DNA from 3 places in the Methylobacterium phyllosphaerae genome. Region 3 is predicted to be linked to each of the others. Evidence: predicted binding sites of a transcription regulator. Region 3 holds the regulator's gene; each other region holds the start of a gene.

Region 1 (3,269 bases), 1.5 Mb from region 3:
CCCTCTGCGCCGGCAGCTTCACGGGCCTCGTCGGCGCTGCCGGCCTCGCCGGCCTGTGCTATGCCGCCGAGCACCGGCTCGCGATCCGCGCGGGCTGGCACCGTTCGCCCCGCCTGCTGGCGGCCTTCCTGGTGCGCGACGCCCTGATCCCGGCGATCTGGCTCGGCGCCTGGATGCAGAGCGCCATCGTGTGGCGGGGCAACGCCATGGACGTGCGCCCCCGGCGGGCCGCCGAGGCGCGTCCCTACGCGCCGACGGCCTGACGGCGGCCGACGATCGGAGGCCGAAAGGTGTCGCGCCGCTACGCTCTCTACTGCCTGCCCGCCCCGGGTTCCCGGCTGGAGGCCTTCGGCCGGTCCGTCCTCGGCACCGACCCCGTCTCGGGGGCGGCGGTCCCGCACCCGGAGGGCTTGAGCGACCTCGCCGCCGTCACGGCGGGGGCCCGGATCTACGGGTTCCACGCCACCCTCAAGGCGCCGCTGCGCCTCGCGGCGGGCACCACGGAGGCGGATCTCGTCGCCGCCACCCGTGACCTCGCGGCCGCGCACCTGCCGGTGGCGGTGGGCCCGCTCCGGGTCGCCGCCCTCGGGCCGTTCCTCGCCCTCGTGCCGGAAGCTCCCCCGCCGGAGCTGGGGCTCTTCGCCGCCGAGTGCGTCGCCGCCCTCGACCCGTTCCGTGCGCCGCTCACCGAGGCCGAGCGCGCCAAGCGCCGCCCGGAGCGCCTCGACCCGCGCGGGCGGGCCCTGCTGGCGCGCTGGGGCTACCCGTACGTGTTCGAGGCCTTCCGCTTCCACATGACCCTGACCGACGCCCTGCCGGAGGCGGAGCGCGAAGCCTGGCACCGGCGCCTGTCCGAGGCTTACGCCGCCGCGGGGCCGGAGCCCCTTGTGATCGACGCCGTGTGCCTCCTGACCCAGGACGGGTCCGGCCCGTTCCGGCTCCTGGCGCGCCTGCCCTTCGGAGAGCCCCGTGGTTGACCGTCCCCTCGGACTCGAACCCGCACGCGATCCCAGCGCCCGGGTCGTGGATTGCCGCCTCGGTCACTACACGGAGGTCGGCGCGCGAACCCGCCTCACCGAGACGATCCTCGACGATTATTCCTACATCGGTCAGGATTGCGAGGTGATCTACACGACCATCGGCAAGTTCTGCTCGATCGCCGCCAGCGTGCGGATCAATCCCGGCAACCACCCGATGGAGCGCGCGTCGCAGGCGCATTTCACCTACCGGGCACGGGCCTACTGGCCGGAGGAGTCCGACGAGCCCGCCTTCTTCGACCGGCGCCGGGCGAGCCCGGTGGCGATCGGCCACGATGTCTGGATCGGCCACGGCGTCGTTGTCCTGCCCGGCCGCACCATCGGCACCGGCGCCGTGGTCGGCGCGGGCGCCATCGTCACCCGCGACGTCGAACCCTACACGATCGTTGTCGGCAATCCCGCCAAACCGGTCCGGCGCCGCTTCCCCGAGGCCGTCGCCGAACGTCTGATGCGCCTGGCATGGTGGGACTGGGATCACGAACGGCTGCGCCGGGCGCTTCCGGATTTCCGCGGCCTGCCCATCGAAGCATTCCTCGAGCGCTATGAAGGTTAAGCCGGCTATCAATATGTAAGAATTGCGCCGGCAAACATAACCGATCTGTATTCGTCATCCAATCGTCGTGAAATCGGCGTTTACCTGCGGCCATTCCCCGGCGGATGGTGGCATGCTGGTTATCGAGGATCTCACGCGCCAGTACGGCGACCGGCGCGCCGTCGACGGCGTGTCGCTCCGGATCGAGCCCGGCAGCTTCGTCGGCGTGATCGGCCGGTCGGGCGCCGGCAAGTCGACGCTGCTGCGCCTGATCAACCGGCTGGCGGACCCGAGTTCGGGGCGCATTCTCCACGACGGCCGTGAGGTCACCACCCTGCGGAGCCGCGACCTGCGCGAATGGCGGACCCGCTGCGCCATGATCTTCCAGCAGTTCAACCTCGTCGGCCGCCTCGACGTGATGACCAACGTGCTGATGGGCCGGCTCAGCCACGTGCCGAGCTACCGTTCCCTGCTGCGGCAATGGTCCGCCGAAGACCGGGCCATGGCGCTCGCCGCCCTGGAGAGCTTCGACATGGGCGAGTTCGCCGGCCAGCGCGCCGACGGCCTGTCGGGCGGGCAGCAGCAGCGGGTCGCCATCGCCCGCGCCCTCGTGCAGGAGCCCGAGATCCTGCTCGCCGACGAGCCGGTGGCCTCCCTCGACCCGCGCAACACCCGGCTCGTGATGGACGCGCTGGCCGAGGTGAACCGGCGCTACGGCATCACGGTGCTGTGCAACCTGCATTCCCTCGACCTCGCGCGCGCCTATTGCGACCGCCTCGTGGGCCTCGCGGCCGGGCGGGTCGTGTTCGAGGGCGGACCGTTCGACCTCACCGAGGACGTGGCGCGCCGGCTCTACGGCCTGGAGGCCGGCGAGGTGCTGGACGATTCCGCGCAGCGCGAGGCGGAGCAGCGGGCCGCGATGCCCGGCAGGCCCGGTCTCGTGCCGGCGCGGCCGGTCCGCGAGGCCGCCCTCGGCGCCTGATCCGGGCCCTCCAAGCCCCAACAATCATTCGGGAAACGCCCGACCGGCCTCCGGCCGGCCGAACTTCCTGCCCTACGCCGTCACGAAGGACGACACGATGATCACCCGACGCACTCTCGCCGGCGCCGCCGCGGCTCTCGCCCTCCTCGGCCTGCCGGCCGCCGCCCAGGACTGGAAGGCCCAGTATCCGGAGCTGACGCTCGGCGTGATCCCGGCCGAGAACGCCTCGGGCACCGCCGACCGCTGGGCGCCGCTCACCGCCTACCTGACCAAGACGCTCGGCGTGCCGGTGAAGCTGCGGGTGGCGAGCGACTACGCCGCCGTGATCGAGGGCCAGCGGGCCGGCAACATCCAGATCGCGTGGTACGGGCCGGCCTCCTTCGCGCGGGCCGTGATGACCGGCGTGAAGATCGAGCCGATCGTCAACCAGAAGCACGAGACCGGCGCCTCGGGCTACTATTCGGTGGTCTACGTTCTGGCCTCCAGCCCCTACAAGACCGTCGAGGATCTCCAGGGCAAGAACCTCGCCCTGGTCGATCCGAACTCCACCTCGGGCAACCAGGCGCCGCGCTTCTTCCTGAAGCGGGCCGGCTACGACGTGGAGAAGTTCTTCGGCAAGACCTTCTACGCCGGCAGCCACGAGAACGCCGTGCTGGCGCTCACCCAGGGCACGGCCGACGCCGCCGCCAACCTGTGGAATTCCGAGACCGACACGATG
Region 2 (3,269 bases), 2.5 Mb from region 3:
CGCGGACGTGCAGGGGAAGCGAGCGGAGCGCGGGAGGCCTCCGGGGCCGCCCGCGGAGCGGAACGCGACGCGCGTTCAGGCGGCTTTCGGCTTCGGCCGGGGAACACGCACCTCGACGGTTTGTCCGGTCAGCGGATTCAAGATCAGCATGGCAGCACGTCTCCGGTGGAACTGCCCGTAGAACGCCGGCCGATCGCATCCGGATCGGGGCGGTCGGTGCAAGTTTGCCGATTGGGTAAACCAATCGTTCACCGTGGCGGCGGGCCGTCCATCCGCCCCGTGATCGCCCCAGGATAGATCCGGGTCGCCGCGCCGATGGAAGGCCGCGCGCATACCGCTTTAGGAGGAGGTCCGACCCGGGCGCAGATCGGGCGCAGATCGCGCGCAAGCGGGCCGACCGGGCGCCGCCGCGACGCGACCGCGCCGGCGGTGCGACGGGCCCCGACATCCCGAGCGCGGCAGTCACGGGCCGAACGGCCCGGTTCGATCAGACCCGTTCGGGCTCCGCCAGCAGGATGGCGGCGCGGATCGCCGCCCGGCGCAGTCCGGTATCGGCCCAGGGCTGATCGATCAGCGTCCGGGCGAAGGGATGCGAGGCCACCGCCGCCGCAGGGTCGATGCGGAAGCCGTCCCCGAACGCCACAGAGCCGGGCGTGGGATCGGCCAGATACGCGTCCACGACGGCCGAGACGTCGTCATCGACGATGTCGAGGGTCGTGAACAGGTCGAGGGTCATCGGGCGCTTCGCCATGGCGGCGCTATAGCGGCGTCTGCACGACAGGATCACGACTCCCGCCCCGGGCCGCGGCGCCCCGTTCAGTACGCGTCCGGCACGTACATCTCGGCGGGGACCGGACCGCGCACGTAATCCGCATGCCGCAGGCGGGCCGGCAGGTGGACCGGCGGGTGCTCCACGCTGCCGTACGGGATCTGGCCGAGCAGATGGCTGATGCAGTTCAGGCGGGCCCGGCGCTTGTCCACCGCCTCGACCACCCGCCAGGGCGCCTCGGGGATGTGGGTGCGCGCCAGCATGTCCTCCTTCGCCCGCGTGTAATCCTCCCAGCGCCGACGCGACTCGACGTCCATCGGCGACAGCTTCCACTGCTTGAGCGGATCGCGGATCCGCATCTGGAAGCGGAATTCCTGTTCCGCGTCGGTGATCGAGAACCAGTATTTGAGGAGGACGATGCCGGAGCGCACCAGCATCCGCTCGAACTCGGGCACCGAGCGGAAGAACTCCTCGACCTCCGCCTCGGTGCAGAAGCCCATCACCCGCTCGACCCCGGCGCGGTTGTACCAGGACCGGTCGAACAGCACGATCTCCCCGCCGGCCGGCAGGTGAGAGACGTAGCGCTGGAAGTACCATTGCGTCCGCTCGCGCTCGCTCGGGGCCGGCAGGGCGGCCACGCGGCAGACGCGGGGGTTGAGGCGCTGGGTGATCCGCTTGATCACGCCGCCCTTGCCGGCCGAATCGCGGCCCTCGAAGAGGACGACGACACGCAGCTTCCGATCCTGCACCCAGTCCTGGAGGCGGACCAGTTCGTGCTGCAGGCGCAGCAGTTCGCGGAAATAGACCTTGCGGTCCAGGCGCTCGGGCTGTGCGCCGTCGGCGGCGAGCCGATCGAGGCGCTCCTCCTCGAGCCCGAGTTCCACCTCCTCATCGTAGCTGTCGGCAAGGTCGCGCCGGATCGCCTCCAGGGCGGCATCCAGGGCAGCACTGTCGTCGAGCCTCATCGCGGGTCCCCCTGCGTGTCGGACGGCCGAGCTAGAGCAGCCTTCCGTGACAGGCCTGAGAAGCGATCGGTCCGCGGGCGGACGATCCGGTATCGCACCCGTGATCGTTCCGTCATACGCTTCGGCCACGGAGCACCGCGACCGGAGACGCGTCATGGCTGGAGAAGCGACGAAGCCCCCGCCGGGGCGGGCGCCGGACGATCTGGATCCGGCGCGGGCCGAAGGCGAGAAGGTCGGCGCCCGGATCGACGCGGCGTTCGAGAAGCTCGCCAGGAAGATGCGCGCCCGCGCCGACAAGGCCCATGGCAAGCTCGATGCGGCGACGCCGGCCGAGAAGCGCGCGGTCCTGCTCCGCCGCTACGAACTCTACGCGGATGCGGCGGCCTATCTCGAAGAACGGCTGGTGCAACGCGGGGAGCGGTCCACGTGATCTGCACCGACCCGGCCCGGCGCGTCGCCGCCGGCCGCAGCTGACGGCGAGGCCCGACCATGTTCGACGCGACCAAGATGCTCGCCGATGCCCTCGGCGAGCACCTCGCCGTCACCTACCAGCGGACCTTCGGCAGCCGGGAGCCGCGCTATGCCGAGATCATCGAGGCCTCGGCGCGCCTGACGATCGAGCGGATCGTCGGGAGCGATGCCCTCTACCATGACGGCGATCATACGGCCCTCGTCACCCTGGTCGCCCAGGACATCCTGCGCGGCCGCTTCCTGCACGAGGGTGTCACGCCGGAGGACTGGCTGCACATGATCCTGGCCGCCCTCTACCACGACATCGGTTACGTGCGCGGCGTCTGCGCGGGCGACCGGGCCCAGGCCTTCGTCATCGACGCGCGGGGCGGGACCGTGTGCCTGCCCCGCGGGGCCTCCGATGCGGCGCTGGCGCCGTATCACGTCGAGCGCTCGAAACTCGCTGTCCAGGAGCGCTTCGGCACGCACGATCTCGTCGATGCGGGCCGGGTCATCCGGGCGATCGAGCTGACCCGCTTCCCGGTGCCGGAAGACGACGCGCATCGCGAGACCGGGACCGAGGCGGGCCTGTTGCGGGCGGCCGACCTGATCGGGCAGCTCGGCGACCCGCTTTATCCGCGCAAGTTGAATGCGCTGTTTCACGAATTCGCCGAGATCGGCGTCAACGCGGAACTCGGCTACGACAGCCCGGCCGACCTTGCCGAGCGCTATCCGTCCTTCTTCTGGGGCAAGATCGAGCCCGTGATCGGGGATGCGATCCGCTTCCTCGACCTCACGGTCGAGGGCCGGGGCTGGGTCGCCAACCTCTACGCCCATGTCTTCGCCATCGAACACGACCGCCGCCGCATGGGCCCGCATCCCGGATCGGGGCCCGTCTGAGGCCGGCGGGGCGTCCGGCGGGAAGACGCGGTGGGCCGGCCGGGCGAGGCCGCTGTCGCACTCGACGCGGCCGCCGGGGCGCGGCGTCCGGCCTATCGCCGCGGGCGCCGGTCGCTCACGGATGCCTGTGGATCGGATCGACCCAGTAGACGGTCTCGGGCGTCTCGGCGGCCTCGACATCGGGC
Region 3 (3,269 bases):
CCCTGCGGGCGCTGCCGCGGCCGGGCGCCTGGATGGAGACCCTCAAACAGGTCCTGGCCTTCCCGGTCTACGCCACCGTGGCCTGGCTGATCTGGGTTCTGGCGCAGCAGGTCGATCCGCGTGGGCTGCTGGCGGCGCTGATCGGCCTCGTCCTGGTGGGCTTCGCCGCCTGGGCCTGGGAACACGGCCGCGCCGCCGCGCCCGGGGCGGGCCGGGTCGCGCGGGTCGCTGCGGCCCTCGCGCTAATCGCCGTGTCGGCCCTCGCCGTGACCCTTCCGCGGGACCGCACCGCGCCGTCGGCGCAGGCCGCCGCCGACGGGGTCGAGCCCTTCACTCAAGCGCGTCTCGACGCCCTGGTGGACGCGCACCGCCCCGTCTTCGTGGACATGACCGCCGCGTGGTGCATCACCTGCGCGGTGAACGAGGCGACCTCGCTCAACACCAAGGCCGTGCGGGCCGCGATGGCCGAGCGCGGCGTGACCTACATGAAGGGCGACTGGACCAACCAGAATCCCGAGATCACCCGTCTGCTGGAGAAGCACGGGCGCAGCGGCGTGCCGCTCTACCTCCTCTATACCGGAACCGGAGCGCCTCAGGTGCTTCCGCAGATCCTCACCGAGGGGACGGTTCTGGCGGCGCTCGACGCCGTGCCGGTCGCGTCCGGCCGGAGCGCGGCGCTGACCCGCTGAATCTGCGCGAGGCCCGGGGGGCCGCCGGGCCTCGCAGCATCCGCCGGCCTCGAACGTCCCTGGCTCCCTTCGCTGCACGCGGGCGGGCGGCGCGGCCGACCGGCCTCCGGCCCGGAACCCTTTGTCCCGGAACGCTTCGCGCCCCTCTCAAGCGTCGAGCGAGAACGTCTCGTCGAAGGCGTAGCCCGAGCCGCGGACCGTACGGATCGGGTCGGCTTGGCGCGGGCCGTTCAGTGCCTTGCGCAGCCGCCCGACATGGACGTCGACCGTGCGCTCGTCGATGTAGACGTCGTGTCCCCAGACCCCGTCGAGGAGCTGCTCGCGGGAGAAGACACGGCCCGGCGCCAGCATCAGGAATTCCAGCAGACGGAACTCTGTGGGGCCGAGATGCAGCTCCTCGCCGCCGCGGCGGACGCGATGGCCGGTGCGGTCGAGTTCGAGGTCGCCCGCCGCCAGCCGGTCCGAGACATGGGCGGGCTTGGCCCGGCGGAGCAGCGCGCGGATCCGGGCAAGCAGTTCCGGGACGGAGAACGGCTTGACGATGTAGTCGTCGGCGCCCGTCCCGAGACCGCGGATCCGGTCGCCCTCCTCGCCCCGGGCAGTGAGCATGATCACGGGCAGCCGCTCGGTCTCCCGGCGCGCCCGGATCCGCCGGCACAGCTCGATGCCCGAGAGGCCGGGCAGCATCCAGTCGAGCAGGACGAGATCGGGGATCCGCTCCGCCAGGAGCAGCTCCGCGTCGTCGCCCCGAGCCGCGGAATCCACCAGAAAGCCCTCGGCTTCCAGATTGTAGCGCAGCAGCGTGGTCAGCGCCTCCTCGTCCTCGACGATCAGGACTTGCATGCTCACGTTCGAAGATCCGTTCACGAAGCGGCGCCATACGGCCTGCAGGCGCGCCGACTCTCCTTGGAGTTGGCGGGCAGGCAGAGGGTGCAGGAGGCGCCGCTCAGCCTCAACCCGCACGCTCCGATTCTCCGGCGGCGCCCCACAGGAGCGCGCGCAGGCCGACGCCTGGACCGGGGGCGGCCCGCTTACGGAGCCGGCACCCCGTCCACGGTCGCATAGTTCGACGCATCGTTCTTCGGCCGGTCGCCCGCCAGGGCCTCGCCCGTGGCGAGATAATGGATCGTCTCGGCGATGTTGGTGGTGTGGTCGCCGATCCGCTCGACGTTCTTGGCGCAGAACAGAAGATGCGTGCAGAACGAGATGTTGCGCGGATCCTCCATCATGTAGGTCAGGAGCTCGCGGAACAGCGAATTGTACAGGGCGTCGATCTCGCCGTCCCGCTCCCAGACATCGTGGGCTGCCTGGACGTCGCGGCTCGCATAGGCGTCGAGAACGTCCTTGAGCTGGCCCTCCGCGAGGTCGCTCATGTGGCGCACGCCGAGAACGATCTTCTGGGCCGGCGCCTGATCGGAGATCGCCACCACCCGCTTGGCGACGTTCTTGGCGAGGTCGCCGATCCGCTCGAGGTCGCCGGAGACGCGGATCGCCGAGATCGTCTCACGCAGATCGATCGCCAGGGGCTGACGCCGGGCGATCAACAGCACGGCGCGCTCCTCGATGTCCCGCTGCAGGGCGTCGAGGCGCTTGTCGGCGACGATCACCGCCTGGGCGAGCGTGTCGTCCCGGCGCACGAGGGCGTCCGTCGCCTCCGCGGTCATCTTCTCGGCCACGCCGCCCATCTCCGAGATCGAGCGACGCAGGTTCTCCAGGTCGGTGTCGTAGGAGGTGACGATATGGCCGGGCATGGCGAATCCTTCGATGGGTCCCGGGGGCGGCGCTCCGGGGAGGCCCTCGGGGACCCGCCGGCCCTCCGCGGATGCGGCGACCGGACGGCCTTCCCCGAGACCGGAGCGTTCAGGCAGACTAGCCGAACCGGCCGGTGATGTAGTCCTGGGTGCGGCGTTCCGTCGGGTTCATGAACATCCGGTTGGTCGGACCGAACTCGATCAGCTGGCCCAGATACATGAAGGCGGTGAACTGCGAGATGCGCGCCGCCTGCTGCATGTTGTGGGTGACGATCACGATGGTGAACTCGTCGCGCAACTGCTCGATCAGCTCCTCGATGCGGCCGGTGGAGATCGGGTCGAGGGCCGAGGTCGGCTCGTCGAACAGGATCACCTCCGGGCGCTGCGCCACCGTGCGGGCGATGCACAGGCGCTGCTGCTGGCCGCCCGACAGGCCCGTGCCCTGCTGCTTGAGCTTGTCCTTCACCTCGTCCCAGAGTGCGGCCTTGCGCAGGGAGGCCTCGATCCGGCCGTCGAGTTCGGATTTCGGCAGCTTCTCGTAGAGGCGCAGGCCGAAGGCGACGTTGTCATAGATCGACATCGGGAACGGCGTCGGCTTCTGGAACACCATGCCGATGCGCGAGCGCAGCTCGTTCAGGTCGATGGAGGGGCTGAGGATGTTCTCGCCGTCCAGGAGGATCTCGCCCTCGGCCCGCTGCTCCGGATAGAGGCTGTAGATCCGGTTGAAGCAGCGCAGCAGGGTGGACTTGCCGCAGCCCGACGGCCCGATCAGCGCCGTGACCTGCCGGTCGTGGAAGTTGAGGTTGACGTCCTTCAACCCGTGGAAGCT

What was found. The regulator PhoB, encoded in region 3, activates phosphate uptake and scavenging genes when phosphate is short. The targets are predictions, from matches to a motif close to TGTCATNNANCTGTCAT.
Region 1: a site for PhoB is predicted at 1,643-1,659, ahead of phnC (phosphonate ABC transporter ATP-binding protein). Genes of this name have one in related genera too.
Region 2: a site for PhoB is predicted at 1,834-1,850, ahead of ppk2 (polyphosphate kinase 2). Genes of this name have one in related genera too.

What each region holds. Positions count from the first base shown of each region.
Region 1 covers NZ_CP015367.1:3,559,458-3,562,726, reverse strand. The annotation lists gene MCBMB27_RS16160 (glycosyltransferase) at 1-263, shown strand, start outside; gene MCBMB27_RS16155 (DUF1045 domain-containing protein) at 291-977, shown strand; gene MCBMB27_RS16150 (LbetaH domain-containing protein) at 970-1,590, shown strand; gene phnC (phosphonate ABC transporter ATP-binding protein) at 1,703-2,551, shown strand; gene phnD (phosphonate ABC transporter substrate-binding protein) at 2,649-3,269, shown strand, end outside.
Region 2 covers NZ_CP015367.1:4,612,596-4,615,864, reverse strand. The annotation lists gene MCBMB27_RS20950 (hypothetical protein) at 488-736, opposite strand; gene ppk2 (polyphosphate kinase 2) at 817-1,734, opposite strand; gene MCBMB27_RS20940 (hypothetical protein) at 1,889-2,164, shown strand; gene MCBMB27_RS20935 (hypothetical protein) at 2,224-3,084, shown strand; gene MCBMB27_RS20930 (cupin domain-containing protein) at 3,200-3,269, opposite strand, start outside.
Region 3 covers NZ_CP015367.1:2,085,477-2,088,745, forward strand. The annotation lists gene MCBMB27_RS09285 (protein-disulfide reductase DsbD family protein) at 1-689, shown strand, start outside; gene phoB (phosphate regulon transcriptional regulator PhoB) at 837-1,532, opposite strand; gene phoU (phosphate signaling complex protein PhoU) at 1,721-2,440, opposite strand; gene pstB (phosphate ABC transporter ATP-binding protein PstB) at 2,559-3,269, opposite strand, start outside.